Regions from separate parts of the Streptococcus sp. 27098_8_148 genome, predicted to be linked through region 2. Evidence: predicted binding sites of a transcription regulator. Region 2 holds the regulator's gene; each other region holds the start of a gene.

What was found. Region 2 encodes Rex, which represses fermentation and respiration genes when NADH is low (regulators of the CRP and FNR family bind a similar motif). Its sites were predicted from a motif close to TTGTGAANTANTTCACAA; they were not measured.
Region 1: the regulator Rex is predicted to act here: its motif matches at 8,352-8,369, upstream of O3646_RS06645 (zinc-dependent alcohol dehydrogenase family protein).
Region 3: the regulator Rex is predicted to act here: its motif matches at 2,994-3,011, upstream of O3646_RS08645 (class II fructose-bisphosphate aldolase).

Annotation. Positions count from the first base shown of each region.
Region 1 is NZ_JAPVYY010000006.1:68,069-78,723, reverse strand. It holds gene ruvB (Holliday junction branch migration DNA helicase RuvB) at 1-308, shown strand, start outside; gene O3646_RS06685 (nucleotidyltransferase family protein) at 315-881, shown strand; gene O3646_RS06680 (low molecular weight protein-tyrosine-phosphatase) at 1,055-1,480, shown strand; gene O3646_RS06675 (membrane protein) at 1,509-1,913, shown strand; gene O3646_RS06670 (acyltransferase family protein) at 1,903-3,705, shown strand; gene adhE (bifunctional acetaldehyde-CoA/alcohol dehydrogenase) at 4,108-6,759, shown strand; gene O3646_RS06660 (hypothetical protein) at 7,069-7,620, shown strand; gene O3646_RS06655 (hypothetical protein) at 7,630-7,935, shown strand; gene O3646_RS06650 (hypothetical protein) at 7,935-8,258, shown strand; gene O3646_RS06645 (zinc-dependent alcohol dehydrogenase family protein) at 8,422-9,474, shown strand; gene O3646_RS06640 (ABC transporter permease) at 9,633-10,019, shown strand; gene O3646_RS06635 (N-acetylmannosamine-6-phosphate 2-epimerase) at 10,190-10,655, shown strand, end outside.
Region 2 is NZ_JAPVYY010000014.1:6,874-17,528, forward strand. It holds gene O3646_RS09410 (ribose-phosphate diphosphokinase) at 1-34, shown strand, start outside; gene O3646_RS09415 (cysteine desulfurase family protein) at 44-1,156, shown strand; gene O3646_RS09420 (DUF1831 domain-containing protein) at 1,166-1,513, shown strand; gene O3646_RS09425 (DUF4649 family protein) at 1,515-1,730, shown strand; gene O3646_RS09430 (redox-sensing transcriptional repressor Rex) at 1,860-2,507, shown strand; gene radC (DNA repair protein RadC) at 2,710-3,393, opposite strand; gene O3646_RS09440 (hypothetical protein) at 3,448-3,726, opposite strand; gene O3646_RS09445 (class A sortase) at 3,896-4,639, opposite strand; gene gyrA (DNA gyrase subunit A) at 4,653-7,109, opposite strand; gene O3646_RS09455 (L-lactate dehydrogenase) at 7,308-8,294, shown strand; gene O3646_RS09460 (NUDIX hydrolase) at 8,340-8,756, opposite strand; tRNA gene O3646_RS09465 (tRNA-Arg) at 8,813-8,884, opposite strand; gene rpsA (30S ribosomal protein S1) at 8,961-10,160, opposite strand; tRNA gene O3646_RS09475 (tRNA-Gln) at 10,329-10,400, opposite strand; tRNA gene O3646_RS09480 (tRNA-Tyr) at 10,450-10,530, opposite strand; gene O3646_RS09485 (DUF2969 domain-containing protein) at 10,583-10,655, opposite strand, start outside.
Region 3 is NZ_JAPVYY010000010.1:40,005-50,659, forward strand. It holds gene O3646_RS08630 (hypothetical protein) at 22-369, opposite strand; gene O3646_RS08635 (histidine phosphatase family protein) at 436-990, opposite strand; gene O3646_RS08640 (alpha/beta fold hydrolase) at 1,042-1,980, opposite strand; gene O3646_RS08645 (class II fructose-bisphosphate aldolase) at 2,065-2,946, opposite strand; gene O3646_RS08650 (hypothetical protein) at 3,291-3,743, opposite strand; tRNA gene O3646_RS08655 (tRNA-Leu) at 3,826-3,911, opposite strand; gene O3646_RS08660 (CTP synthase) at 4,034-5,647, opposite strand; gene O3646_RS08665 (B3/4 domain-containing protein) at 5,821-6,516, opposite strand; gene rpoE (DNA-directed RNA polymerase subunit delta) at 6,778-7,362, opposite strand; gene tig (trigger factor) at 7,588-8,871, opposite strand; gene O3646_RS08680 (TIGR01440 family protein) at 9,000-9,563, opposite strand; gene O3646_RS08685 (ECF transporter S component) at 9,567-10,037, opposite strand; gene O3646_RS08690 (bifunctional hydroxymethylpyrimidine kinase/phosphomethylpyrimidine kinase) at 10,027-10,655, opposite strand, start outside.

The sequences.
Region 1 (10,655 bases), on a different contig from region 2:
CCCAGATTATGGGCGACGGCTTGATTGACGATACCATTACCGACAAGGCTCTCTCTATGCTAGATGTGGACCATGAAGGACTGGACTATGTCGATCAAAAGATCCTGCGTACCATGATTGAAATGTACGGCGGTGGCCCGGTCGGGCTTGGGACTCTATCGGTCAATATTGCTGAAGAGCGAGAGACTGTTGAGGACATGTATGAGCCTTACTTGATTCAAAAAGGCTTTATCATGCGGACCCGAACAGGGCGCGTGGCGACCCGCAAGGCCTATGAACACCTGGGATATCCCTACAATGGAGACTAAAAGAAGATGCTGACGGAAGAAGTGATAGTAGAACAGATCCAAGCGGATCCGGAGATGATGACTGTCTTGGCCATTATTCGAGATCTCGACTTGGCAGATGCCTGGTTAGCAGCGGGCGCGGTGCGAAATTTCATCTGGAACCAGCTCTCTGGAAAACCAGGGTTTGATGCGACGACCGATATGGATCTGGTCTTTTATGACCCTGAGATCAGCTATGAGGAGACTCTCCAGATCGAGCAGGAATTAAAGAAGACCTATCCCCAGTACGCTTGGGAAGTGAAAAATCAAGTCTACATGCACCAGCATAGCCCGGGGACGGCTCCATATCATAGTGCCTGTGATGCGGTTTCCAAATACCCCGAGCAGTGTACGGCTCTTGCGGTTCGCTTAAGGAAAGAGGGTCAGCTAGAGCTCTTTCTCCCTTATGGGACAAAGGATATCGAAGACTTCATCGTTCAGCCGACTCCACATTTTTTAGCCAGCCCCGAGCGTTTAGCGGTTTATACAGAGCGGATGAAAAAGAAGGATTGGCAGAGTAAATGGCCTCCATTAGAGGTTCGTTTTCCAAAATAGAGAAACAGATCAGATTTGAAAAAGGAATCTGATTTTTCTTTAAAATGATGGAGTCCCTTTGTCATCTTTCTGTCACATTTTTGTTATAATGGTAATAGTATGCTGGTTTTCCATAGTGGAAAGCCAAGAGCTCAGCTAGGTTGGGCAGTCCGAACAAGGAGTTAGGTGGAATCATGAAAAAAATCGTCTTTGTCTGCTTAGGAAATATTTGTCGGAGCCCTATGGCAGAGTTTGTCATGAAGGGCTTGACGGATCAGTATGAGATTGAAAGCCGGGCCACTTCTAGCTGGGAACATGGCAATCCCATCCATAGGGGAACCCAGAAAATCTTTCAACAACACCAGGTCCCGTATGATCCAGCCAAGACTTCTTTACAGATCAAAGAAGAGGATTTTTACAATTTTGATTTGATCTTAGGGATGGACGAAAACAATGTAGCAGATCTGAAGCAAATGGCTCCTGCAGGGACAGAGCACAAGATTCATCTGTTTGCTGCTGAAAGTGTGCCAGATCCATGGTATACCGGTGATTTTGAAGAGACCTATTCTAGAGTTCTGACTGGCTGTAAGGCCTGGTTGGATCAGCTAGCAACTTCTTAAGAGTTTGATATGTGAGAGAATACAGAATATGAAAGAATTTTATGAGACCTATAAGGTCTATCTGACGCGAAAAAATTTAGAAATAGCAGCATTGGTAGTGATTGTCTTATCTGCTTTGATGGTTTTCTTTTCGGCCATTCCAGGTCAGGGTGTCTTGACCTTGGACAAGGGGGCGATCCGTTACGACGGAAGTCTGGTCCGTGGCAAGATGAATGGCAAGGGAACTGTCACCTTTAAAAATGGGGATACCTATACAGGTAATCTCGTCAACGGCTCTTTTAGCGGCTATGGTAAGTTTAAGTCCAAGGATGGTTGGACCTATGAAGGGCAGTTTGTTAACGGCCAGCCGGAGGGCAAAGGCACCTTAACCACAGAAGCCAACGTCGTATACAAAGGAACATTCAAGCAGGGGATTTATCAAAATGCGCATTAAATGGTTTTCACTAGTCCGTGTTACAGGACTCTTATTGGTATTGCTTTACCATTTCTTCCAAAAAGCCTTTCCTGGAGGCTTCATTGGGGTAGATATTTTCTTCACCTTCTCAGGATTTTTGATTACAGCGCTCTTGATCGATGAATTTGCGCGCAAGCAAGGAATCGACTACCTGGCATTCTTGAAACGGCGCTTTTACCGGATCGTACCACCCCTTGTCTTTATGGTCTTGGTCGTGATGCCCTTTACCTTTATGGTCCAACGGGACTACGTGGCTGGTATTGGGACTCAGATTGCGGCGGTCTTCGGTTTTGTGACCAATTTCTTTGAGATGGCAACGGGTGGTAGTTACGAAAGCAACTTCATTCCACATCTCTTCCTTCATACCTGGAGTTTGGCTCTAGAAGTGCATTACTATGTGCTATGGGCACTTTTGGCATGGTTCTTGGCTAAGCGGGCTAAGACGGTTGGAAAGTACCGAGGCATGCTCTTCCTGGCATCCAGCGGGCTCTTTCTCTTCACCTTCTTGTCCATGTTCATCCGCGCCTTTCTGACAGCTAATTTCTCTACTATCTATTTTTCTAGCTTCACTCACATCTTCCCCTTCTTTGCGGGATCATGCCTAGCAACGGTGACAGGGATTGCCAATGTCAGCCCTAACTTTACAAAGCTGGTGCAGTCTTGGAGCATGAAAAAGACCTTATCGGTCTTGGGTGGAAGCTTTGCCTTCTTGTTTGTGCTCAGTCTTTTCTTGCCATTTGATAGCTTGTGGACCTATCTGTTTGGCTTTTTAGCAGCGACAATCGCAGCTTGTGCCATGATTCTGTCGGCCCGTATTCTCCACGAAAAGACGCCAGATAAAAAAGAACCAGCCATCCTCAATTTCTTGGCAGATACCAGTTATGGTGTCTATCTTTTCCACTGGCCTTTCTTTATCATCTTCTCTCAACATTTGGGAAATATGATGGCAGCCCTTGTGACGACGATCGTTTCCTTGATTCTAACGGCTCTGTCCTTCTATATTTTGGAGCCAACCATTGCAGGCAAGGAACCTCGGGTCTTTGGTATGAAGATGGATCTCAGTTTTTTGACCAAGCCGATCTTTTACCTCATGATTCCTCTGGCTCTCTTGATGGTCGGAATCTCCGCCTTTGCACCAACCGTTGGAGCTTTTGATGAGAGTTTGGTAGTGAGTGGGCTCAATCAAGCAGATAGCAAAATGCAGGTTACGCGGACGCAGGTGGACAATGCGACTGCAACAGACTATAACGTCTCAAATGGTGTGACCATGATCGGTGATTCCGTTAACTTGCGAGCGCAGGACTACCTAACCAAAGCGATCCCGGGCATCCAGATCGATGCAGTGGTGAGCCGTCAGTTGGAAAATGGAATGAAGGTCTTTGAGACCGATATCTCCAATAAAGTTCTCCTAAAAAATGTGGTCATTGCCCTAGGAACCAATACTGTAAGCAACTACAAAGAATTGCTGGATCAGTATGTTGAGAAACTTCCAAAAGGCCGTCGCTTGATCCTTGTGACACCATATGATGGGCGCTATGCCAACGATCAGTCCAGTGAATCGGTTCAAACGCGTCTTTATGAGTTGGAACTAGCTAAGAAATACGACTTTATCACCATTGCGGACTGGTACCAAGTAGCAATTGAAAATCCAAACATTTGGGTGGGAACAGACTCTGTTCACTTCAATATGGAAACCAATGGTGGGGAACTCTATGCTCAAACAGTCAAAGAAGCCCTTGATAAGGCCGAAAAGGGTCCGGTCAAGAAGTAACAATGCTTCTCTGAAACTGAAACAAAACAAATCCTAACAAAATAAAACAAAAAGCAACTTTTTACTTGTAAAAAGCTGCTTTTTTTAGTAAGATTAAGAAAACGCTTACAAAAATCAATTGAAAATATCACTTTGTGAAGAAAAAAATTTTTTAATTATTTCTTCACAATTTTGCTAAAGAATTGCTTTCACAGCAATACGATTGATAAAGTTTTCACAAACTTCGAAAAATTCTTTGTGAAAGTTGCTTGGAAGTGTTTACAAAAATCTCAAAATAGAGTACAATTATATTGTGAAATAATTAACAAATCGAAATTTCTTACACTATTCTTGAAAATTTCCGAAAACATGAAAAAGTTCTAGAAAAGGATAAGGGTTTCAAATATTGGAGGAAAGCATCAAATGGCTGATAAAAAAACTCTCTCACCTGAAGAAAAGAAACTCGCTGCTGAAAAACACGTAGACGAGTTGGTGCAAAAAGCGCTGGTGGCGCTTGAAGAGATGCGCAAATTGAATCAGGAGCAAGTGGACTACATTGTGGCGAAAGCATCTGTAGCGGCTCTTGACGCTCACGGTGAGCTCGCTCTTCATGCCTATGAAGAAACTGGTCGTGGAGTCTTTGAAGACAAGGCGACTAAGAACTTGTTCGCTTGTGAACACGTAGTAAATAACATGCGTCACACGAAAACAGTTGGTGTCATTTCAGAAGATGACGTCACTGGTTTGACCCTTATTGCTGAGCCAGTCGGAGTTGTCTGCGGGATCACACCTACAACCAACCCAACTTCAACAGCAATCTTTAAAGCCTTGATTTCATTGAAAACACGGAACCCTATCGTCTTTGCCTTCCACCCATCTGCTCAAGAATCATCTGCTCATGCGGCACAAATCGTACGCGATGCGGCAATTGCAGCTGGAGCACCTGAGAACTGTGTGCAATGGATTACCCAACCTTCTATGGAAGCAACTAGTGCCCTTATGAACCATGAAGGAGTTGCGACCATCCTTGCGACCGGTGGTAACGCCATGGTAAAAGCCGCTTATTCTTGTGGAAAACCAGCTCTTGGGGTAGGTGCCGGAAACGTTCCTGCTTACGTTGAAAAATCAGCCAATATCCGCCAAGCAGCACACGATATCGTCATGTCTAAATCATTTGACAATGGTATGGTCTGTGCGTCTGAACAAGCGGTTATCATCGATAAAGAAATCTACGATGAGTTTGTTGAAGAATTCAAATCTTACCATACTTACTTTGTCAACAAAAAAGAAAAAGCCCTTCTTGAAGAGTTCTGCTTCGGCGTAAAAGCTAACAGCAAAAACTGTGCGGGTGCGAAGTTGAATGCGGACATCGTTGGGAAACCAGCAGCATGGATCGCTGAACAAGCTGGCTTCTCAGTCCCAGAAGGAACCAATATCCTTGCTGCAGAATGTAAAGAAGTTGGTGAAAAAGAACCGTTGACTCGTGAAAAATTGTCACCAGTTATCGCTGTTTTGAAATCTGAAAGCCGTGAAGACGGAATTAACAAAGCTCGCCAAATGGTTGAATTCAACGGTCTTGGCCACTCAGCAGCCATCCATACTGCTGATGAAGAATTGACCAAAGAATTTGGTAAAGCAGTTAAAGCCATTCGTGTGATCTGCAACTCTCCTTCGACTTTCGGTGGTATCGGGGATGTTTACAATGCCTTCTTGCCATCATTGACACTTGGATGTGGTTCTTACGGACGCAACTCTGTTGGGGACAACGTTAGTGCCATCAACCTCTTGAATATTAAAAAAGTCGGACGCCGGAGAAATAACATGCAATGGATGAAACTTCCTTCAAAAACATACTTTGAACGTGATTCAATTGAATACTTACAAAAATGTCGTGACGTTGAACGTGTCATGATCGTTACAGACCACGCTATGGTAGAGCTTGGTTTCCTTGATCGTATCATCGAACAGCTTGACCTTCGTCGCAACAAGGTGGTTTACCAAATCTTTGCAGACGTAGAACCAGATCCAGATATCACAACTGTTGAACGTGGTACAGAGATCATGCGTGCCTTCAAACCAGATACGATCATTGCTCTCGGTGGTGGGTCACCAATGGATGCGGCCAAAGTTATGTGGCTCTTCTACGAACAACCAGAAGTGGACTTCCGTGACTTGGTTCAAAAATTCATGGATATCCGTAAACGTGCCTTCAAGTTCCCATTGCTTGGTAAGAAGACTAAATTCATCGCCATCCCAACAACATCTGGTACAGGATCTGAAGTAACTCCATTTGCCGTTATTTCTGATAAAGCAAACAACCGTAAATACCCAATCGCAGACTACTCATTGACTCCAACAGTAGCCATCGTAGACCCTGCCTTGGTATTGACAGTTCCTGGATCTGTTGCAGCAGACACTGGTATGGACGTCTTGACGCACGCGACAGAAGCTTACGTATCACAAATGGCTAGCGACTTCACAGATGGTCTTGCCCTTCAAGCTATTAAACTTGTCTTTGAAAACTTGGAAAGCTCAGTGAAGAATGCGGACTTCCATTCACGCGAAAAGATGCACAATGCGTCAACTATTGCAGGTATGGCCTTCGCCAATGCCTTCCTCGGTATTTCTCACTCAATGGCCCACAAGATCGGTGCGCAATTCCATACCATCCACGGACGGACCAATGCGATCTTGCTTCCGTACGTTATCCGCTACAACGGTACACGCCCAGCCAAGACAGCTACATGGCCTAAGTACAACTACTACCGTGCAGATGAAAAATACCAAGATATCGCTCGTATGTTAGGACTTCCATGCTCTACACCAGAAGAAGCCGTTGATGCTTACGCAAAAGCTGTGTACGAACTTGGTGAACGCTGTGGTATTGAAATGAACTTCAAAGCACAAGGGGTTGATGAAAAAGAATGGAAGAAACATTCTCGTGAATTGGCCTTCCTTGCTTACGAAGATCAATGTTCACCAGCTAACCCACGTCTTCCAATGGTAGACCATATGCAAGAAATCATCGAAGATGCTTACTATGGTTACAAGGAACGTCCAGGACGTCGTAAATAAGACGCCAACGAACAACTGATGTTTATCAGCTATCCCTCGTTCAAAAGAGCGGGGGATTTTTGATGGCCTTTTCAGGTTTCGATCGAAAAAAGGGAGCTGAGGGATTGCCTGTCTTTTTTTGCTTTTCAGACCTCCGAACCGTTTTTCATAAAAATTAGACTTTTTTTCAGAAATTGTGTTATTTTTATAGCATTCCGGGCTAATTTATGATACCCTATAGTGTGTGAATCTGCTTGTAGCTGAAGGGTTAGGATCCTTTTTCAGTTATAGGAAACGAAAAAACAAATCCAAGAAAGGAGGCCATCTCAAATGGAGTTAGAAGGTGAAGTGCAAGATCAGGCCCAGAAAATTATTGAAATGCCCCAACGAGATCGGGCAACGTCCGCTTCAGAAAATCAGCCATCATCTGCTTCGGTGGTCTCCATGTATGGGCAGGAAAGGCCCAGCATTCCGAGTCTCCATCAGCAATTGGCAGGAGCATCTGGTACCCAGACCATTCAATTACGAGAGGAATTGGTACTGGCAGTAGCGCAAAATGCTTCAGCGCAAGCGACGGTCTTTGAGGCCGAGCTCAAAGATCAGCTAGAAGTGGCCAAGGAGACGGTTTCCCATAAGGTTGCTGAGGTGTCTCAAATGGCCCACAGCATGGCTCAATTTTTAACAGATGCAGAAGTGGAGCAATTATTAGGAGAGTTCTCCATGGATACTTGCTGGGACCAAGCGGTCGAGGCGGAAAACCTGGCCCAAGCAAAGGTCTACTCGACACGTCTGTCAGATTTGGCAGGCCAACTGGAAGCTGCATCAGCCCAATTGGTGAACTTGGATAAGGGACAAGCAGTGGCCTTTGATTTTCATAAGTAGGAGAAAAAGATGTTAGAGATCCTGGGAGAGGATAGAGAACGAATTGAGGAGCTCCATCGAGAGATTAAAAAGGAGCAAGAGCGGATTGCAATTCGGAGTTTGATTGCAACGCAAAAAGCCTTGATGATGTTGGAAGGGATGAGTTTGCAGGTGACTTTGAGCGGTCAATCCGAAAAAATGCGCTCTTTTGCTACAACAACTCTAGTTAATGATTTGAAAGATGGATTTACAGGAGGAGCAGCGGACGCGGCAGAAGCAGCACTGAAATCAGTGAAAAAGCCGATTTTATTGAGTCCGATTAAAGGAGGTATGTGATGTACCATTCAGGAAATAGTGAATTAGAACAACTAGAAGATCGACATTACCGCTTCAACCAGAAACTTAGCGAGTTGGAGTGGGATTATGCGGATATGCGTATGGATGTCCGCCAACATACAGAAAATTTAGTAGACTGGCTGAGTGCCCTGCATTTTCAAGCCCCAAGTGCGGAGGCTCAAAGTGGCTTGGAGCGTTTATTTGCCTTGCAAGAAGAGTTTGAGGCAGAACTAAAGCGCTATGAAGAGCGTTTAGAAGAAGAACGTGAGCGCGAGCAGCAAGAGTACTATAAGCAGCGCCAACAATTAGAACAAGGTGATTGAAACATTCCTCTGGTAGAGATAAGAGGAATGTTTTTGTTTGCTCAAAAAACTTTTAAAAATGTGCTCATAAAATCTTGTAAGCGTTTACTTAATATGTTATAATATTCACAAAGAAACGAAAATAAAATGGTTTTATCAAACCAACAAAGAAAAGGAGTCGCTTATGAAAGCTGCAACTTATGTATCTGCAGGCAATCTGCAACTGCTGGATCAACCAAAACCAGTGATCAAAAATCCAACGGATGCCATTGTGCGTGTCTTGAAGACAACCATCTGTGGGACAGACCTTCACATCCTAGGAGGAGATGTGCCAGCTTGTAAAGAAGGCACGATTTTAGGCCACGAAGGAATCGGGATCGTCGAAGAAGTCGGCGATGCAGTGAATAACTTCAAGGTAGGCGACAAGGTCATCATCTCTTGTGTCACAGCTTGTAATACCTGCTACTACTGTAAACGTAATTTGCCTTCTCACTGTGAAGATGGTGGTTGGATTTTGGGTCACTTGATCAACGGAACCCAAGCAGAGTATGTCCACATTCCACATGCGGATGGTAGTCTTTATCATGCGCCTGAAACTGTGGATGACGAAGCCTTGGTCATGCTCTCAGATATTCTCCCAACCTCTTATGAAATCGGGGTCCTCCCATCTCATGTAAAACCTGGGGACAATGTCTGTATCGTTGGAGCTGGTCCGATCGGTCTTGCAGCTCTCTTGACTGTGCAGTTCTTCTCACCAGCTACGATTATCATGGTGGACTTGTCTGAATCTCGTCTTGAAGCGGCTAAGAAATTTGGAGCAACTCACACCATCTGCTCCAGCGATATCGCTGAAATCAAGGCCTTTATCAATGAAGTGACCGAAGGTCGTGGTGTCGATATCTCCATGGAATGTGTGGGCTATCCTGCTACCTTTGATGTCTGCCAAAACGTCATCTCTGTCGGCGGTCACATCGCCAATGTCGGTGTTCACGGAAAACCAGTTAGCTTCAATTTGGACGAATTGTGGATCAAGAACATTACCCTCAACACCGGTCTCGTCAATGCCAACACCACTGAAATGTTGCTCAATGTCCTAAAATCTGGTAAGATCGATGCAACCAAGCTCATTACCCACCACTTCAAACTCTCAGAAGTCGAAAAGGCCTATGATGTCTTTAAACATGCGGGTGAAAACAATGCACTCAAGGTTATTATCGAAAATGACATCAGTGAATGATGTGCTCATTACTCTTTGTTCATAGTTTTTTTAGTAGGGCCAGAGATATTCTGGTCCTATTTTCAGTTCCAGCTAACCGATTTCTCCTTGCAAAAAAATTTCTTTGTCTTATAATATAAGTGTAGAAAACGATTATATGGATAGAAAGGTGTGATCTTATGAAGGGCTTTCGTTACCATCGTGAATTCTGGTTGGACTTTCATTTCTGGATCTTGGTCTTGCTTTTAGCGGCTGTAGCTTTGACGATGCGGGCTCCGCTTTCGGTAGTTAGCCTCGCTTATCTTGCTTTTGTTGGGATTTTGATTCTGTTGCAGGTCTTTCAACCGCCTGTATCGACACGGAAGTACACGGAAGGTAGCTACCATTTCAATTGGACCTTCTATCGGGATATCAGACTCTATATCGATCTCTTTTTATTAGCAGGTCTCTTGGCAGGCCCAATTGCGTCATCAGATATGGCCTATTGGATCTTGCTTGGAGCTGTCGTTGGCTCTATCGGCTTTGTATTTGTTGTAAAGGAAAAAGCGACTCAAAAGATGGCTTAGGGAATCACCATGTCCTAGATCTCTGAAACTAGTTTCAGAGATCTTTTTATTTTTCCCTAAAATGTGAAACTATAATCCAATTGCACGATTAATATTGTAAGCGCTTTAAAAATAGATTATAATCAATTTACAAGTACTCGAGTTGCCTTATTATCAAAGGAGAAGGAGTTATGTCAAAGATTACAAAAGATGAACTGATTGAACAAATCAAAGACGGCATCATTGTTTCTTGTCAAGCTCTCCCTCATGAACCGCTCTATACAGAAGCAGGAGGAGTCATTCCTCTCTTGGTCAAAGCGGCTGAACAGGGTGGAGCTGTCGGAATCCGAGCCAATAGTGTCCGGGATATCAAGGAAATCAAGGAAGTGACCAAGTTACCAATTATTGGGATTATCAAACGTGATTACCCACCTGAAGAACCATTTATCACGGCTACTATGAAAGAAGTCGATGAGCTGGCAGCTTTGGATATCGCAGTCATTGCTCTTGATTGTACCAAACGTCCCCGTCATGATGGTCTTTCGATTAGTGATTTTATCCATCAAGTCAAAGAGAAATATCCAGACCAACTCTTGATGGCTGATACCTCTACTCTGGAAGAAGGATTGACAGCAGTCGAAGCGGGAGTAGACTTTG
Region 2 (10,655 bases):
TGTTAGTCCTCTATTTGCCTACCACAAGAAATAAGGTCTTAATGTGATATATTTTGATAATGCCGCAACAACTCCCCTTCTACCTGAAGTCATTGATAAAATGTCTGAAACTATGAAGACCACTTTTGGAAATCCATCGAGCCTTCATGCTCATGGACGGATGGCTAGTAAACTTCTCCGGGAATCTCGCGAGCAGATTGCTCAGTCTCTCCATACTCTTCCAAATCGTATTTTCTTCACTTCAGGTGGATCAGAAAGTAATAATACCGTTATAAAAGGCTACTGCTTGAAACACCAAGCAGATGGCAAACACATCATTACGACCGCTTTGGAACACCATGCGGTTCTAGAACCCATCGAATACCTTGTAGAACGTTTCGGATTTGAAGTGACGATCGTCCAACCAAGAGATGGACGCATTCAGGCTAGTGATATCAAGGCTGCACTTAGACCGGATACCATTCTTGTCTCTACCATGTTTGCCAATAACGAGACAGGCGATCTTCTACCGATTAAAGAAATCGGAGAACTCTTAAAAGATCATCCAGCTGCCTTTCACGTTGATGCGGTTCAAGCAATTGGAAAGGTCCCTGTCTATCCCGAAGAGTTGGGAATTGATTTTCTCAGTGCTTCTGCCCACAAATTCCATGGACCAAAGGGCGTCGGCTTCCTTTATGCAGCCGCCCCAGATTTTGATAATCTCTTACATGGTGGGGATCAGGAAAATAAGATGAGAGCCAGCACGGAAAATCTTATTTCTATTGTCGGGATGGCAACCGCCCTTCAGCAAGCTACACTTCACCAAGAAGAAAATTTCAACCAGGTTCAAAAACTCGGCCAAGAGCTAGTCAATGGTTTAGCAGCCTACGACTACTACGTAAATGCGAATGACGATCATCTTCCATTTGTTTGGAACCTTGGCTTTCCGGGTGTCCAAAATGACGTTTTACTGATGCGACTCGATCTTGCTGGAATTTCTGTCTCTACAGGTTCTGCTTGTACCGCTGGTACAGTTCAACCCAGCCATGTCCTTGAGGCACTCTATGGAAAAGATAGCTCACGCCTAAAAGAATCCCTTCGAATTAGTTTTTCAGAACTCAATACCGTAGAGGAGGTTCAAGACTTCCTCTCAAAACTTAAAGAAATTTTATCATAGGAGAACAATATGGCTTTTGAAACAAGTGTTTCATTGAAAGACTGCAAATATACCTATAGTCTACACCCAAATGTTAAAAAATATACCTTACGTGACAATACATTCGCTGTTACAAAAGTTGGAAATTACGAGTTAAATCGTTTGCTCGAAGCCGTTCCAAATAGTGGCGAAGGCTTCCTACTTAAAATCATTTTCAATAAAGATTTTACAGGTTTTAAGATCAATATTACAGACAAGTCTGGGCTTCGCCTGGTTAATATCTTTAAAAATCCAGAAAATAACATTATCCAACAAAAATTCTATTTCCTAATGGATAGTCTTGTCGAAAGAGAAATTTTCAACAAAACAGAGGCCTAATATGGTAACCCTAACTTATATCGATGCTTATCAAGTAGAACGAACGACTACTTATCCTGACCTTGCAGCCTGTATCCTAGCTTTTTCAGGCTGTGTAACCTTGCCTGACTCTTACTCAATCGTATCCATTGAATACAAGGGGGAAAAACTCCCCTATACAGGACGAGTCGATGGACTCTATGCTTTTTTGAAAAAGGTAGAACAAGCTGAAAACTAAGCTGATGCTGATGGAACTCTCCATCGCCATCAGCTTTTTCTTTAGACAAAAATATTTTTGAAAAAACACTCTAGATAGTTGATTTTTTCACAATCTTCCTATACAATAAGAGGGAAAGGTTGTGATATTGTGAAACATGATAAAAATACTCCAATTCCACGCGCAACAGCAAAACGCTTATCGCTCTACTACCGCATTTTTAAACGTTTTAACTCTGAAAAAATAGAGCGCGCCAATTCCAAGCAAATTGCTGATGCAATAGGGATTGACTCTGCTACTGTTCGCCGAGATTTCTCATATTTTGGTGAATTAGGAAGACGTGGATTTGGTTATGACGTAAAAAAACTGATGAACTTCTTTGCCGATCTCTTAAATGACAATGCCATTACCAATGTCGCTATTGTGGGGATCGGAAATATGGGAAGTGCGCTTCTCAACTATCGCTTCCATGAACGCAATAAGATGAAAATTGTCATGGCGTTTGATCTAGACGATCATGAGCTGATCAATACCAAAAGTAAGGACGGAATTCCCATTTACGGTATTTCCACCATCAAAGAAAAGCTCAAACAAGAAGGCATTCAAACAGCCATCCTTACTGTTCCTAGCGTCAAGGCTCAAGAAGTTGCTAGTCTTTTGGTAGACGCTGGTGTCAAGGGAATTCTCAGCTTCTCACCAGTACATCTAACAGTCCCTAAAGATGTCGTCGTTCAATATGTCGATCTCACCAGTGAATTGCAAACACTCCTTTATTTCATGCGAAAAAACGAAGAATAAAGACTTATACATTAACAAGAAAAGAGGCTGGGACAAAAGTCCTAGCCTCTCAATTATTTTTGGATTGTCGAGCAAGACGCAGTGATTGAGTGGGCTCTACTACGCTGATTTTAACAGCTTTTACAGCCCTACTCAACTGTGCGGAGGTGGGACGACGAAATCGAATTCTAACGAATTAACGATTTCTGTCCCACTCTCTTTTTTATGCCAAATAATCGGTTTCTTCACGGTAACTATAATAGTTTTCTTCAGATACAATCAAGTGATCCAATAGGGTTAAACCCATCACTTCACAGGCCTCTAAAACTCGTTGCGTTACTTCATCATCATTTTTACTGGGAAATACGGCACCAGATGGATGATTGTGCGCCAAGATGATAGAGGTTGCCATGTGCTTCAGTGCATAATGCAGGATTTCACGTGGCTCCGCAATACTTCGATTCACGGTTCCAATAAAAATGGTCTGCTGATGAATAATTTCATTCTGCGTATTTAAATAGAGGGCAACCAGGTGCTCCTGTTTCTTATGGCCGATTTCCTGTTGAATTTTATGGGCCAATTTCTGGCTGCTCATGATCTGTTCAGAACTCATCAATTCGTCTTTATGAATCCTTCGTCCAAACTCAATCACAGCCTGAAGTTCGATGGCCTTCACCCGGCCAATACCTGAGATTTCCTGTAGCTCCTCTAGGGTTAATTGACTTAACTCCTTTAAACTATTAACCGAACTCAAAAGACCTTGTGCAATCTCATAAACGCTTTTTTTCTTATTGCCTGTCCGTAAGAGAATGGATAGCAATTCTTGATGACTCAGCTTATCTACCCCTTCAGAAACCAAACGTTCTCTAGGAAGCAAAGATGGTTCAATAAATGATATGTCGTACATAATTTCCTCCTCACTTATTAATTCGTAATAAATAGAGAAAACGACGACCTTGCATTATTTACAGGCAATTTCTTCCTTCAAATCATCTAACACTAAGACTTCATCTTTATTAAAGCGGATCTGGTAACCTGTTTGAACTTGTTCAAGCTCTTTTAAAAACTGTTGAATTTCACAGCGAATCAAGTACTCCTGGCTCTGAGGAATGGCCTCTAAAGCTTGGTAGACCTGCTCTACTTCATAGATTCCTTTCGTAATTAAACCATTTCGTGGAAAATCGTTTACTAAGAGATTATAGAAATGATGCAAGAGATGGTAAATTCGCTCTTTTGTCACTATTCTACCTCCTTATCATACTCTTTCCCCTTTATTATATACTGATTTTCCCTTAATATTATGACAAGTTCCTTACATTATATTACCAATCTCTTACAATTTTACAAGAATTTCTCCTAGCTTCCTACATAGAAAAAGCCCAGACATTTCTGTCTCGGGCTTTATTTTCTTAAAGTTGCATTTGATTATAAGACTTGCTGAATGAATCCAGGATGTCTTTTGGAGCCTTGTCATAGTCAACAGAGGTTTCCAAATTTCCTTTTACAATCGTACGGTAAGTCGCTGCAGCATCCTCACAGGTCACCAAGGTGATCTCATTAACGCCTTCACGATCTTGAATGACATCTACACGATCTGGAGTCACTGTCTCAACTGACGAGATGACATAAGTATAGATTTTTTCTTTGTCCGTGATGTAGATCTTCATACCAGCCTTGGCTTTCTCTAATGGTGAGAATAACATGGCATTTGCTCCAGTTAGGCCAAATACGTGGTGACTAGCAAGAGAATAATTGCCTTGCCCCATGACTTGGTTTTCCTTCATGGTCCCTGCTCCGTAGTAGAGGGCTACATTTTCAAGCCCCTTAAAGATCGGAAGGTTCATGTTTAATTCAGGAATCGAAATCCCCCCAATTACTGGTAGCTTTTGAGCTTGCCATTGGGCATTGATGACGGCTTCCGTCGAGAGTGACTGGACATGTTGGAAATCAAAGCTCGTCTTCACTTCTTTATTCTTATCAATGGTTTTTTTATCGACCTTGCTAACCTGGTATTGGTTGGTATGCCAAACCATAATCATGTTTCGGATCGGAGCATTGAAAATCAAGAGAAGCGAGAGAATAATCAAAAGTGTTGCAACGATGTTGATAAGAGTATTGCGTAAACTCTTTTTCTTTTTTCTTTTGCGTGACATGCTGTCCCCTTATCTATTCGTTTTCTTCCACTACTTCTTCATCTTTTTCTTCGGGTTGGACTGTTGTAAAGGTCACAATTTTCGCATCCTGATCCAGTCTCATAACTTTCACACCCTGAGTTGAACGACGCGTTTGAGAGATATTCCCAACACTTGTGCGGATCATAACTCCGGTATCGGTAATGATCATCAGATCTTCATCCCCTTTAACAGTTAAAAGACCAGCTAAGGGACCATTTTTCTCTGTGATATTGGCTGTCTTGATTCCTTTACCGCCACGGCCTTTGGTTGGATATTCGCCAGCCATTGTCCGCTTACCATACCCTTTTTCAGTGATGATCAATACTTCATCTTGATCCGTAACGACGCTAGCCCCAACAACCTTATCTCCTTCGCGGAGATTCACACCACGTACACCTGTGGCAGAACGTCCCATATTCCGGACTACAGCCTCATTAAAGCGGACAGAATAACCATACTTGGTACCGATAATGACGTCAGCATTGCCATCTGTAAGGAAGACATTGATCAATTCATCCTCATCGCGCAGATTTAGAGCTTTGAGACCGTTCTGACGAATATTTGAAAATTCAGCTACATTGGTCCGCTTGACCAAACCTTGTCGCGTCGTAAAGAAGAGATATGCTTCGTCACTGCGATCTTGCTCCACATTGATAATGGTTTGAATCGATTCACCTTCGTCCAATTTTAAGAGGTTGACGATTGGTAATCCTTTGGCTGTCCGGCCATATTCTGGAATCTCATAACCTTTCAGACGATAGACACGCCCTTTATTGGTAAAGAAGAGCAAATGATCATGGGTGCTCGTAGAGACCAGTTCACGGACAAAGTCATCATCTTTGACACCAGTTCCCTGAACACCACGTCCACCACGTTTTTGAGCCGTAAATTCCGCTTGATCCAAACGTTTGATGTAGCCTTTGTTAGAAAGGGTGATCAAGACATCTGTTTCTTCAATCAAGTCCTCATCTTCAAGAGAAAGGACTTCTCCGATCATCAACTCAGTTCGGCGAGCATCGCCAAACTTGCGTTTGACTTCTTCCAGTTCTTCCTTGATGATGGTCGCCACACGTTCTGGCTTCGCCAAAATGTCAGCCAAATCAGCAATCAAGGCAACCAAATCATCGTATTCACTTTGGATCTTGTCTCGTTCCAAACCAGTCAAACGACGAAGACGCATGTCCAAAATGGCTTGACTTTGACGTTCAGAAAGCTTGAATTTAGCCATCAATTCAGCTTGTGCTTCAGCGTCTGTCTGGCTATTGCGGATAATCCGGATCACTTCATCGATGTGATCCAAGGCGATGAGCAAACCTTCTAAAATATGGGCACGTGCTTCCGCTTTTTCTTTATCAAAGATAGTCCGGCGAGTCACCACTTCTTTCTGGTGCTCAATATAAGCCCCTAAAATTTGGCGAAGAGAAAGAATCTTTGGAACACCATTTTGGATCGCCAACATATTGAATCCAAAATTGGTTTGCATTTGTGTCATCTTAAAGAGGTTGTTCAAAATAACGTTGGCCGAAGCATCTCGGCGGACCTCAATGACAAAACGAACCCCTTCACGGTTTGATTCATCCCGTACAGCTGTAATCCCTTCGATCCGTTTTTCTTGCACCAAGCGAACGATGTGCTCGTGCACCTTGGTTTTATTGACCATATAAGGGAACTCAGTGACAACAATCCGTTCACGGCCACTCTTGGTTACTTCAATCTCTGTACGAGAACGAAGAACGATTGATCCTTTTCCGGTTTCATAGGCTTTGTGGATACCTGATTTCCCCATGACCAAAGCACCTGTCGGAAAATCTGGACCAGGAAGAACTTCCATGAGTTCACGGGTCGTTACCTCAGGATTATCCATCATCAGCTTCACTGCATCAATGGTTTCTCCCAGATTGTGTGGAGGAATATTGGTTGCCATCCCAACGGCAATCCCTGTAGCACCATTAACCAGAAGGTTAGGGAAACGTGCAGGTAAGACTAGAGGTTCGCGCTCACTGGCATCATAGTTATCAACGAAATCAACTGTATTTTTATTGATATCCCGCAACATTTCAAGAGCGATCTTACTCATACGGGCTTCTGTATACCGTTGTGCAGCGGCACCATCACCGTCCATGGAACCAAAGTTTCCATGACCGTCCACTAACATGTAGCGATAACTCCACCATTGCGCCATCCGAACCATGGCTTCATAAATAGAGGAATCACCGTGTGGGTGGTATTTACCCATAACATCCCCTGTGATACGGGCTGACTTCTTATGTGGTTTATCTGGCGAAACACCCAATTCATTCATTCCGTACAAAATACGACGGTGAACGGGTTTTAAACCATCCCGAACATCAGGGAGGGCACGAGCAACGATAACACTCATGGCATAATCGATAAAACTCGTCTTCATTTCTGATGTTAAATTCACATCAATTAGATTATTATCCTGCATTCAAAAAATGCCTCTCTTTACTTAATTCACCATACTATTATAACACATTTTAGCCTATTTTTCTTCTTAGGAACACAAACGTAAAAACGTTTACATCAAGGATTCATACTGTTTCAGATGACAAAGACTTTCAAAAGTGGTAGAATGAAATCGTATGAGAATCTATCTCAAAAAAAAATGAAGGAGACGTTTAGACTCATGGATTTGACTAAACAACACAAAAAAGTTATCCTTGTCGGTGACGGTGCCGTAGGTTCATCTTATGCATTTGCACTTGTCAACCAAGGAATTGCACAAGAGCTTGGAATTATCGAAATTCCTCAATTGCACGAAAAAGCTGTCGGAGATGCGCTTGACCTTAGCCACGCCCTTGCCTTCACTTCACCTAAGAAGATCTATGCGGCTGAGTACGCTGACTGTGCGGATGCTGACCTTGTTGTAATTACTGCAGGTGCTCCTCAAAAACCAGGTGAAACTCGCCTTGATCTTGTTGGTAAAAACCTTGCCATTAACAAGTCAATCGTAACACAAGTTATTGAATCAGGATTCAACGGTATCTTCCTTGTAGCTGCTAACCCAGTTGACGTTTTGACATACTCTACATGGAAATTCTCAGGATTCCCTAAAGAACGCGTTATCGGTTCTGGTACTTCTCTTGACTCAGCTCGTTTCCGTCAAGCACTTGCTGAAAAATTGGACGTTGATGCTCGTTCAGTGCACGCCTACATCATGGGTGAACACGGGGACTCAGAATTCGCTGTATGGTCACACGCTAACATCGCTGGTGTAAACCTTGAAGAATTCCTTAAAGACACTCAAAACGTTCAAGAAACTGAATTAATCGAATTGTTCGAAGGTGTTCGTGATGCTGCTTACACCATCATCAATAAAAAAGGTGCTACATACTACGGTATCGCTGTTGCCCTTGCTCGTATCACTAAAGCAATCCTTGATGACGAAAATGCAGTACTTCCACTTTCTGTATTCCAAGAAGGTCAATATGGTGTTAGCAACGTCTTTATCGGTCAACCTGCCATCGTAGGTGCACACGGTATTGTACGTCCAGTGAACATCCCATTGAACGATGCGGAACAACAAAAAATGAAAGCTTCTGCTGATGAATTGCAAGCAATCATTGATGAAGCATGGAAAAACCCTGAATTCCAAGAAGCTTCTAAAAACTAAGAAAAAAACATCTCCTTATTAAAAAGGGGATGTTTTTTAGCTGCTTTATTTGGATTTGTCAGCAAGGATTTCAAGCAAATAAGGCACAACGAGATTGCTCTCTATGTCTTTCAAAGAAGAAATCCATTTAAAGTCTGTATGCTCTTCTGGATCTAATATAAAATCACGCTCTTCCAAAATCTCGCCAGCATAAACTAGGCGTGTAAAGACAGTATCTTTGCTGGCATCAAATTGACTATCTTCGTGGATAATCTTATTAATCCGAAGCTTTTGATTAACCTCCTCCATAGCCTCACGTAGAGCAGCCTCTCTGGGCAATTCATTCTCTTCTACACTTCCACCTGGAATATCCCAATAAGATGGATAGACATTAGGGAGACCTCGCTTTATTTTCGAGCGTTTGATAAGCAGATACTTCCCGTCTTTCTCAATCAAGGTATGGGCGATTAATTTTACTGTCATTGCATGTTCCTCCAAGAAAAAGCAAAAAAGACTCCGAGGAGCCTCGTTATGAATCATCCACCCTGAGGGAATCGAACCCCCATCTCAAGAACCGGAATCTTACGTGATATCCATTACACTAAGGGTGGCAACTGTTACAGTATATCAAATTCTCGAGAATTTTACAAGTAAAAAAAGCTTACCGAGAGGTAAGCTTTTTGAATATTACAATTCGATATCGCCAAACAAGTCAGCCATTGAGAATCCAGTTTGAGTTTCTGGAAGATCAAAGTCGCGTTTTTCTTGTTTTGGACGACGTGGGCGAGATTGACGTTTTTCTTGTTTTTCGCCTTCTTCTTGAGCTGGACGTTCTTCAAGGGCTTTGATAGAAAGTGATACACGTTCATCTGCAGCATTTACTTCAAGAACTTTAACAGTTACTTCTTGTCCAACTTTAAGAACATCTTTTGGATTTTCAACACGTTTGTGTGAAATTTGTGAGATGTGTACAAGTCCGTCGATACCTGGCAATACTTCAACGAATGCACCGAAGTCAGTCAAACGTTTAACAGTTCCTTCGATAACATCACCAGCAGCCAATTTTTGTTCAACGCCATCCCAAGGTCCAGGTGTTGTAGCTTTCAATGAAAGTGATACACGACCTTCTTCTTCGTTCAAGTCAAGAACTTTCACTTGGATTTCTTCACCAACAGTTACAACTGATTTAGGTGATACGTTGCGTTCGTGTGACAATTCTGTCAAGTGAACCAATCCATCAACACCACCAAGGTCGATGAAAGCACCGAAGCTTGTGATACGTGCAACTTTACCAGTTACGACATCACCAACGTTCAATTTACCAAATACTTCTGCGCGTGCTGCAGCTGATTCAGCTTCAACAACTTCACGACGTGAAAGGATAAAGCGGTTTTCTTTTGGATCTACTTCTTTGATTTTAGCATCAAATTCTTGACCTACGAAACGTTCAGTGTTACGTACAAAACGAGTATCAAGCATTGAAGCTGGAATAAATCCACGAAGTCCTTCAAATTCTACTGAAAGTCCGCCTTTAACAGCGCGAGTTCCTTTAACAGTAACAACTTCTTCTTCACGTCCAACCAATTTGTCCCATGCTTTGCGAGCTTCCAAACGTTTTTTAGATACAAGGTAAGTTACTGTATCAGTATCTTTACCAACTACTTGACGAAGAACAAGCAATTCAAGTGTTTCACCTGGTTTTACCAAGTCGTTGATGTCAGCATCACGATCGTTTGTCAATTCGCGAAGAGTCAAGACACCTTCGACACCAGTTCCAGAGATTGCAACGTTAGCTTGGTTCGCGTCAACTGTCAATACTTCAGCAGTAACAACGTCACCTGGTTCAACTTGGCTAACACTGTTTAGCAAATCTTCAAATTCATTCATCTAAAAAATCCTCCAACAATCAAGTTTTCTAAAACTTGACATACTTATAATTATTTTTCCTAAGCAAGCACTCGCAATGAGATCAACTACAATCTTTAACGACTCATCCTATAAAGAAATAAAATACCTAGATAGATATTTTATCACTTATCTGATATTACCTAAGAACTGGGGTAGCTGGATTCGAACCAACGCATGAGGGAGTCAAAGTCCCTTGCCTTACCGCTTGGCTATACCCCAAAAAGAGCGCTGACATCAGTCACTTTATCATCGTCACAATGAACGCTAATGGAGAGAGAGGGATTCGAACCCCCGAACCCGAAGGAGCGGATTTACAGTCCGCCGCGTTTAGCCTCTTCGCTATCTCTCCATATAAATCGACAGGATCTATTATACCATTGATTTATTATGATTGCAAGCCCTTATTTATTCAAATTATAATTTTCTATTAAAATTTCAACGGCTTTTTCAAGTTTTTTGTAAAGAGAATCCACA
Region 3 (10,655 bases), on a different contig from region 2:
TTTTTAAAACTGAAAACAGACTTAACCATCAATGGCAAAATTCTCCAGACTCTCAAATGCCTGCCCCTGATAGTCAAAAGAAAAGATATGAATATCATCAAAAGTTTGATCGCAGAAAGTAACGGTTTGTCTTTCTGGCTCGATGATGGGTTTACCCAATTTTTCAGTAGCTTCTTCATCTGTGAAATACCCATAAAATTCTTGTAAATGAGGCAGTATAAATGCAAGAATACGGTAAAGATTTTTATGGTAATTGGCTGCAAGCAACTGAGCTTCCATCTCAAAGTTTCCACTTGGTTTTTCTTCCCAAGCTACAAGAACATCATCTACTTCATGTAGGTAGGCTTGCAAGGACTGATCGAATATCATGGCTATTTTTCCTTCAATTCTATTTGTAATAACAGAAAATAAAATCACATAGATTGAACTAAATGATTACCTAGATGTAACTTTCATAATTCTTTTCACACTCTTATCTTTGTCAACTAGAAAGCAATCTGGAAAAGTCATCTGTCCCCATTTTTTATAATCAAAACTTGAATCAAAATGATTGATTAAGATTCCTAGCAAATTTCCATGAGAACTCAGTAAAATGGTTTTATCTGAATACCTTTCTTCCAAGTCCTCAAATAAATCTAAAATTCTATTTAATGCTTCTCGATTGGACTCGCCTCCAATAAGAGATTTATCTGGATTTTGCCATAAATATTGAATTGTTTTTTCAAACTCAGTATCTTCAATAAATCTTGAGGATAATTTTCGCTCTCGTAACCGATTATCAAGAACTATTTTATCAAATTGAATTGGCGAGCTATTAATCGTTTCAAATGCTCGTTTATAAGGACTAGAAAAATAATAATCAATATTAAAAGAATTCAAAAAATCTAACTGATTAAGAGATGAAAATCCTTTTTCTGACAAAGTTCTATTAAAATCATCACTTGAAAATCTTGAATGAGCATGTCTAAGTAAAATATAAGAATTATTCATAAGTCATTACCTTTCAATTATTATCATCAGTCTCAATGGATTTTTAAGCCCTCAATTATTCTCTAAAAATTCTTTAATACGAGAAACAATAGCATCGCTTTGATAATGATAGAGGTCGTGAGGCGCATCCATATAGTCGACTTGAATATTCGACTGGTCGCTTGCAAATCTCTCTGCATAACGTTGCCACTCTGATTGGCTAAAGGTCGTGCCTTCACCGTTAGAAACCAGGAGTAAGGCTGGAATTTTCGGATTAATGCTAGATGGAACTTTCTTGGCATTTTCCTTTGCCAAACGGGATTCATGAAGCATGGCTTGTGACATCAACTGCTTATATGCTAGTAATTTATATTGTTGTCGTTCAGTTTCAGTCAGAGTTGGATTTTTTATATAAAAGGACTCAGGGAAATAGCGTAATAAGCCAATCTTACTGCTCCAATAGGCCACAGTAAGCAAGGCCTGATTATCCTTTAAATCTTCATAACTCGCTGGCAAGGCCCAATCCAGACCAATCAAAGCCTTCACTTCATTTGGATATTTCTCTTGCCAAGCAAGACTCTCTAAACTAGCCATAGAATGCGAAATAATCACATAAGGACCTGAAACATGAGCTTGCGCCAAAGCTTGACGGGTCTCAGAAAGGACCTCCATCACATCTCTTGAACGATCACTATCTTCACTAAAACCATATCCTGCTCGCTCCACGACAACAACTTTGTATTTTTTGGATAGGGAATCTGATAGATTCTTAAAGTCTAAAATAGGAGAGGCGATACCTGCACCGGAAAGAAAAACGATTGTTTCAGATCCTTCTCCTTTAACAGAGACATTCATTCGATGTCCATTGACTGTAACTTGTTTACCAATGGGTGTTAGAAGCTTACTTTCATTTCGTAAACTAAATTGATGAAAAACAAATGTAGCACCTAAAAAGAGCAGGAGAAAGCCACAAACGATCCAGCTAAACTGTTTAAATTTTTTCATAGGCATATTGTACAAAAATTAAATCCCGGAAGCAACTTTTCCCATACAAAAAAACAAGATCCACATGGGACCTTGCTTTCCTGTTTTCAATTAAGCTTTGCCTTCTGAACCGAATACGTCGATACGTTCTTCAACAGCTGCTGTAATTGCTTCGAAACCTGGTTTCAAGAATTTACGTGGGTCGAAGAGTTTCTTCTTATCGTATTCTGCTTCGTTTGCATCGTATTCACGTACGAATTGACGAGTAGCATTTGCAAATGCGATTTGGCATTCAGTGTTAACGTTAACTTTTGCAACACCAAGTTTGATAGCTGCTTGGATTTGATCGTCAGGGATACCTGATCCACCGTGCAATACGATTGGGAATCCTGGAACAGCTTCAGTCAATTTTTGCAAGTGGTCAAGGTGAAGACCTTTCCAGTTTGCTGGGTAAGGACCGTGGATGTTACCGATACCTGCAGCCAAGAAGTCGATTCCTGTAGCAACCATTGCTTTAGCGTCTTCGATTGGTGCCAATTCACCGTCACCGATGATACCGTCTTCTTCACCACCGATAGTACCAACTTCAGCTTCTACTGAGATACCTTTAGCATGAGCTTTTTCAACGACATCTTTCGCCAATTTAAGGTTTTCTTCAACTGGAAGGTGTGAACCGTCAAACATGATTGAAGTGTAACCAGCTTCGATACATTCAAGAGCATCGTCGTAGTGACCATGGTCAAGGTGAATAGCAACTGGTACAGTAATACCCATTGATTCTACAAGGTTTTCAATAAGGGCTTTACATACTTTGTAACCACCCATGTATTTAGCAGCACCCATAGAAGTTTGGATAAGTACTGGAGCTTTCTTAGCTTCTGCTGCACGCAAGATAGCTTGAGTCCACTCAAGGTTGTTTGTGTTAAATCCACCAACTGCATAACCATTGTCACGAGCTGCTTGGACAAATTTTTCTGCTGAAACGATTGCCATTTGTTATAGGCCTCCTATAAATTTTTGTGGGGTTAATCCCACTTACATTGTTTATTTTATCACTTTTTAGATGAAATTGCTAGCTTTTCCTGTAGCTTTAAGCGATTTCTTCCGATAAATAGGACGGAATCTCCTATCTCCTAAGACTCTCATCCTAGCAAACAAGTAAAAGAAGCTGGGACAAAAGTCCTAGCCTCTCAATTATTTTTAGATTGTCGAGCAAGACGCAGTGGTTGAGTGGGCTCTACTACGCTGATTTCATCAGCTTTTACAGCCCTACTCAACTGTGCGGAGGTGGGACGACGAAATCGAATTCTAACGAATTACCGATTTCTGTCCCACTCTCAATTCTCTTCTTTAAAATTTTTTAGTGAAAGGAGAAAGGCAATCCCGCAAATCACAAGGGATACCGCTGCAACCCATTGAGAATAGAAATAAGCAGCAAATAACTGACTGTCGGTAAATATTTTTCCAAGAAGTCCGTTTAGCACTCCCTCAAGAAAGGGAATATTCTCACACACTGCAAGGATTGACGCAAGAAAGAGTATACTGCCTGCTATCAGAAAAAGATGAAGAATCCATTTTTTGATTCTTTTTTCATCTCTGAGCAGATACTTAGAAGCAATCGCCACTAAAAAAATGAAAACATTCCATATGTTTAAGGCGATAAAATATCTAAAAGTATCCTTGTATGCGCCTATCCCCATCGCTAAAATCAGGATAGGACCGAAAAAATTAATGGCACTTCCCAATAGTACAAAAAGGCCATCGGCCAATACCAGATCCTTTTTCTTCATGTTCTCACCTCATCTCACACCTATTCTATCATAAAGTTTTGAAAAACAAAAAAAGACAGCCGAAGCTGTCTTGATTATCCGATGCGGAGAGAGGGACTTGAACCCTCACGACCTAAAGCGGTCACAGGATCCTTAGTCCTGCGCGTCTGCCAATTCCGCCATCCCCGCGATTGAGTACTTTACTAGTATATCAATCATCCACATGTTTGTCAAGATTTTTTTCAAACTTTTTTCAATGTTTGTTATTTCTTCACAAAAGGGATCAGGTCACGAAACCTGACCCTTGATTCTTATTTGCTATCGTGATTTTCAACGGCCGCTGTGATAAAGGCTGTGTAAAGTCCTTCTGGGCGGTTTGGTCGACTTGACAATTCTGGGTGGTATTGGCAAGCGACAAAGAATTTGTTGTCTGGTATTTCAACAATTTCGACCAAACGGTTGTCTGGTGAAACGCCTGAGAAGACAAAACCTGCTTCTTCGAACTGCTCTCGGAAGGCATTGTTAAACTCATAGCGGTGACGATGGCGGCGTTGCACTACTTCTTGATGGTCATAGGCTGCTGCTGCTTTCGATCCTCGCTTGAGCTTCGATGGGTAGAGTCCTAAACGAAGGGTTCCTCCCATGTCTTCCACATTGATTTGGTCCCGCATGATATCGATAATCGGGTACTTGGTTTCTGGATCCAATTCAGATGAATTAGCCCCCTCCAAGCCTAAGACATGACGGGCAAACTCGATACAGGTCAACTGCATACCGAGACAGACCCCTAACATTGGCACATCCTGTTCACGCGCATACTTGATGGCTTGAATTTTTCCTTCTGTTCCCCGTTGACCAAAACCACCTGGGACAATGATCCCATCCGCATCTCCAAGGAGTTCTGCCACATTTTCAGCTGTCACATCATTGGCATTGACCCAATTAATCTTGACTTCTGCATCATTGGCATACCCTGAGTGCTTCAAGGCCTCAACGACAGAAATGTAGGCATCTTGCAATTCTACGTATTTTCCAACCAAGGAAATCTTGACCTGCTTCTTGAGGTTCATGACCTTGTCGACCATTGCAGACCATTCTGTCATATCTGCTGCAGGAACATCCAATTTCAAATGGTCACAAACGATTTGGTCCATATTTTGTGCTTGCAAGTTCAATGGGATTTGGTATAAATGTTCCACATCAAGTGACTCGATGACAGCTTCTGGTGCGACATCACAGAATTGAGCCAACTTGTTCTTAATTCCTTGACCAGCTGGTTTTTCTGTACGGATGACCAACATATTTGGTTGAATTCCAAGACCACGCAATTCTTTCACAGAGTGTTGGGTCGGCTTGGTTTTCATTTCTCCCGCAGCCTTCAAGTAAGGTAGAAGAGTGGTGTGGATGTACATAACGTTTTCAGCACCGACATCTGCCTTCATTTGACGAAGAGCTTCAAGGAAAGGAAGGGACTCAATGTCTCCAACTGTTCCCCCGACTTCTGTGATGATGACATCTGAATCCGTCGTCGTCGCTGCTCGTTTGATCTTTTCTTTCAAGGCATCTGTAATATGAGGAATCACCTGTACAGTCGCACCCAAGTATTCTCCACGACGTTCCTTGCGAAGGACTTCGCTATAAATTTTCCCTGTTGTCACATTTGAATACTTATTCAGATTGATATCAATGAAGCGTTCATAGTGACCAAGGTCCAAGTCTGTCTCTGCGCCATCGTCTGTGACAAATACTTCCCCGTGTTGGTAAGGACTCATTGTCCCTGGGTCAATATTGATATAAGGGTCAAATTTTTGGATAGTCACTTTCAATCCACGATTTTTGAGCAAGCGACCAAGACTTGCTGCGACAATCCCTTTTCCGATGGATGATACGACACCACCCGTGACAAAAATATATTTTGTTGACATGTGCTTTCCTCTTCTTCTAATGTTGTAGAGGCCATTCCTCTTTGCAGAAAAAACAAAAATAGCTCCCTAATCCTTAGGGAGCTCCGACCTCAAAATGAGGTGCCCGAACAATATCTTACCGCAAATGGTCTACTTTGTCAAATTGAAAATTTCATGAAAATAATGTTCGCTGTTTACACGACCTTTTCCACTCCATTTTGTGTGACGAGAAATTTCTCAAATTGAAGTTGAGGAATGCAAAGAGCAAGGTCCTTGTGGATTCGTTCTAGCGCTTCTAAACGCATCTCGACTGACGTCTCGGCATTTCCTTGGATGACAAAGAGGGCGTTTTGCGTGGTCTCCTCAAATTTGTAATGGTCACTATCGCGTACATCCAACCAAGCCAGAACTCCTTTTTGATCCCGGTAGACAGGATCTGTCGGTGCGACATGTTTTTCGCTAGAAAGGATCGGGAGGAAGATATCGTCTCTTTGACTCACTGTAAATTCAATCGGTCCCTCAATCTTATCTAGGTCATGTCCTCCGATCGCGAGAAAAGACTTCAGAGATTCGACATTATAGATATCAATGATGCTATTGATCTGAGGAAGAGCACCTCGATGCTGGATGTTTCGGATAAGAGCTAGGACTGTTGGTGGATTTTTCTTGATGCTACGCCCTACTTTTTGCAAGAGGTCTGTATACCCTTTGATGACAGGAGATGCCACTACTTCTTCTATCTGACACTGGAGCGCCCATTGTTCAAGCTCTTTCTTCTTTTCAAGAAAAGAAGGGGGCAAAACTGCTTGGGGATCCACATTTCTAGCAATTCCGACCACAACTGTATCAATACCAAGAGCTACTAAACTTTGATCTAAACGAAAGTCCATCTGGAACACCTCCTATTGGGAAACCTTACACGTTTATCATACGACATTTCATCACTTTTTTCAATGCAAACAAAAAGAGAGTGGGACAGAAATCGGTCATTCGTTAGAATTCGATTTCGTCGTCCCACCTCCGCACAGTTGAGTAGGGCTGTAAAAGCTGATGAAATCAGCGTAGTAGAGCCCACTCAACCACTGCGTCTTGCTCGACAATCCAAAAACAATTGAGAGGCTAGGACTTTTGTCCCAGCCTCTTCTTATGATTTATTCTTCTTCCTCGTCTTCAGAATCCTCTTCTTCGTCGTCTTCTTCGCTTAATTCAACTTCCTCACCCAAATCATCTGGTACGATTTCATTGATTTCAGCATCGTAAGCTTCGACTTCACTCTTTTCATCGTCTGGATTTTCTTCATCATATGAAAGAGCTGGATCTGCTTCGTAAACTTCTTCGTCTTCTGGATCGTCGTCGTTGTAGTCGATCGCATCTTCGTCTCCATCCATAAAGGCATTGACACGTTTTTTCTTCCGTTTCTTAGGAGTTTCATCTTCGTCTGTTTCTTCAAGAGCGATGATTTCTTCGTCAACTTCATCGATGGCATACCATGAACGAAGACCCCATTTGTTATCTCCAAGTGGGATAAAGCTTCCATCTACATTCAATTCTGTGTAGAACAATGGAAGAGCTTCACGGATCTCGCTGTTTGATTTTTCAAGGTAAATTTGAATTTCATTTACAAGATCGCTAAAGTACATTTCATGGTCACGTCCGCGTAATTCCAAAATCGCACGCGCCACTTCAATCATAGAAAGTTCACTTTTTTCTTGTCCAGCAAATACTTCTAATTCCAAGGGTAAATCTCCTTATGTTTCATTTCCTAAATGGAGAAGGATCCGGTCTTAAACCTCATCCTATCCTCAATGATAGATTGAAAACTTCTCGCCACTAAATCTATCACGCATTTTATCGTTACACTCTATTGTACGATAAATTTCCCCTTTCGTCAAAGGAAAATTCCAGGATTCTCCATGAAATCAAAAAAAGAAGAGCCTCACGGCTCTTCTTTTTTATCTAAATTATTTTACTTTTGCTGTGCTTGTGATCACGTTCACTGCTTTCTTCACTGTGATGTCATGTTTCAACATTTCTGGTGAAAGAAGGTTGCGAACTTGTTCAACTGGCATGTTGTAATCTGCTCCCAATTGTTCGATTTCAGCGTTGATTTCTTCTTCAGTTGCTTCGAAGCCTTCTGCTTTCGCTACTGCTTCAACCACAAGGTTTGTCTTCGTACGGCTTTCAGCTTCTGCTTCGTATTGTTTGTGAAGATCTTCTTGAGTTGTTCCAGTGATTTGGAAGTACATTTCAGGTGAGATACCTTGACGTTGCATGTTTCCAAGGAACTCGTTGATTGAACGGTGTACTTCTTCGTGGATCATTTCTTCTGGAAGGTCAACGATTTCAGCGTTTTCAACTGCAAGATCGATTGCTGCTGCTTCTACTGCATCGTTGTATGCTTCTTCTTTAGCTGCTGCCAATTCTTTGCGGTATTTTTCTTTCAATTCGTCAAGAGTTTCAACTTCTTCGTCGATGTCTTTTGCCAATTCATCGTCAAGAGCTGGTACTTCTTTTGCTTTTACTTCGTGGATAGTTGTCACGAATTTCGCTTCTTTACCTGCAAGGTCAGCTGCTTGGTAGTCTTCTGGGAATGTTACGATCACATCAACTGTTTCACCAGCAGAGTGTCCAACCAATTGGTCTTCGAAACCTGGGATGAATTGACCTGAACCAAGTCCAAGTGAGAAGTTATCACCTTTACCACCGTCGAATTCAACACCGTCGATAGAACCTACGAAGTCGATCACAACTGTGTCACCTTCTGCTGCAGCACCTTCTTTAACAACCAATTCAGCCAAGTTGTTGCGTTCGCGTTCGATACGAGCATCCACATCAGCGTCTGTTACTTCTTTAGAAACTTCTACTGATACTTCAAGGTCTTTGTAAGCACCCAATTTTACTTCAGGTTTTGTTACAACAGCTGCTGTCAATGTCCAGTCTTGACCTTTTTCCATAGATACAACATCGAAAGTTGGTTGTGCTACAACTTCGATTCCAGCTTCTTTAACAGCTGCTTCATATGCTGCTGGAAGAAGATCGTTCAAAGCATCTTGGTAAAGAGCTTCTTCACCAAAACGTTGGTTGAAGATTGGACGTGGAATATGACCTTTACGGAATCCAGGTACGTTCAAAGTTTTCTTAACTGACTCAAACACACGGTCCAAAGCAGGTTTGATTTGCTCTTGGCTGATTGTGAAAGTCAATACACCGTGGTTAGTTTCTTTGTTTTCAAATGATACAGACATTCTGTCTCTCCTTAAAATAATATAGTCATTCCTTATAATTTTACCACAAAACTTTGAAATTGCAAGTTTTAAAACGTTTTTGCCTCTCTTTTCATCCAAAAAAACTAGCCCTTAAAAGCTAGTTCTGATTATGATTTTCGGATGGGATCATCGAGGTAAAGAGCACGGGCGCCACCGATCAATTTTGGCCGACTGGCGAGGGCCGTGACATGGGCTCCACCTAGTTCACGCAAGATAGGGCGAATTGGAACTTGCACGTGTTTGACGTGCATCCCCACCGAGGTATCTCCGATGTCTAACCCGGCTTGGGCTGTGATAAATTCCACTTCAACAGGATCCTTAAAATACTTGAAAGCAGCGAGTTGTCCAGCTCCTCCTGCATGGAGACTTGGAAGGACATTGACGATTTCTAGCTCCTTCTTATCTGCCAATTCTCTTTCGACCACCAAGGCGCGATTGAGATGCTCACATCCTTGTACCGCCAGATAAATCCCTCTTGGATTCAACTCATCTAGTAAGGTCTGGACAATAGCTTCAGCAATATCGATGTTGGAGGCCTTTCCAATTTGCCCTCCTGCAACTTCGCTTGAAGACATCCCGAGGACTAGAATCTGTCCTTGGCGGAGACGGCTTTTTGCCAAGACATCTACCAAGATTTCTTTTGTATCCTTCTTCAGTTGCTCCAGATCCATGAATTAGCTTCCTTTCTTTTGAAATGCATAATAGACCACATAGCCTAAAGCCATTCCAACAAAATTCTGAGCGAGATTATTCGGAATGTCCGAGATAGCAGCACCCCAGCCATTGCCTAAAAAGAGAGCGGAAGCTAGTGCGTAACCGCCTACCATGACGACTGTCGCAAGGAGCAAGCCTAGGTAACGAGCTTTTCCCTTGAAGCCAGCGAAATAGCCTTGTCCCCCGTGAAAGAGGAGGCTAAAGAACATCCACTGAGGATAGCCTGAAATCAGATCCAATAAGAAGGCTCCGACACCACCTACAATCGCACCTTCCTTGCGCCCAAAATAGAAGGCTGTGAAATACACTCCAAGATCTAGCAGGGTGACGATCCCTGTCGGAGTTGGAAGTTTGGTATAGTAGCCAAGTACAACTGTCAAGGCTGTCAAAATAGAGAGGCGGGCAATGAGTTGAGTTCGATTAGATGTCATATTGTACTACTCCATATTGGTCTGAATGTTGAATCGCTTGGAAAACAAAGTCTTTAGAGGCTTTAACAGCTTCAAGTGGAGATTTCCCTTGCACCAACTGGCTGGAAATGCTCGACGCAAAGGTACAACCAGCTCCTGTATTGTTCTTTTCTAAGACTGGCTCTTCAATGACGGTGAAGTCTGTCCCATCATAAAAGACATCGATGGCCTTTTCTTTATTGAGACGATTGCCTCCTTTGACCACGACATTCGCTGCTCCTAATTCGTGGAGTTTGCGCGCTGCCTCCTTCATATCGTCGAGCGATTGAATCTTGCTTTGGGTCAAGATCTCAGCTTCTGGCAAGTTCGGCGTGATGATCGTCACATAAGGGAAGAACTTAATCAATTCGTCTCGAAGAGCTGAAACTTCTACATCATGGCTTTCCTTGCAGACCAAGACAGGATCTAGTACCACAGGGATCTCCGCATGGGCTTTTACATAGTCCAAGGCCAAGTCTGCCACTTCAACATTTGGCAAAAGACCGAGTTTAATAGCAGAGAAAGGAACATCTTTGAGGGAGTTGAGCTGCTGCGCAAAGGTCGTCGGATCCACCGGAATCACTTCAAAACCGTGCTCCG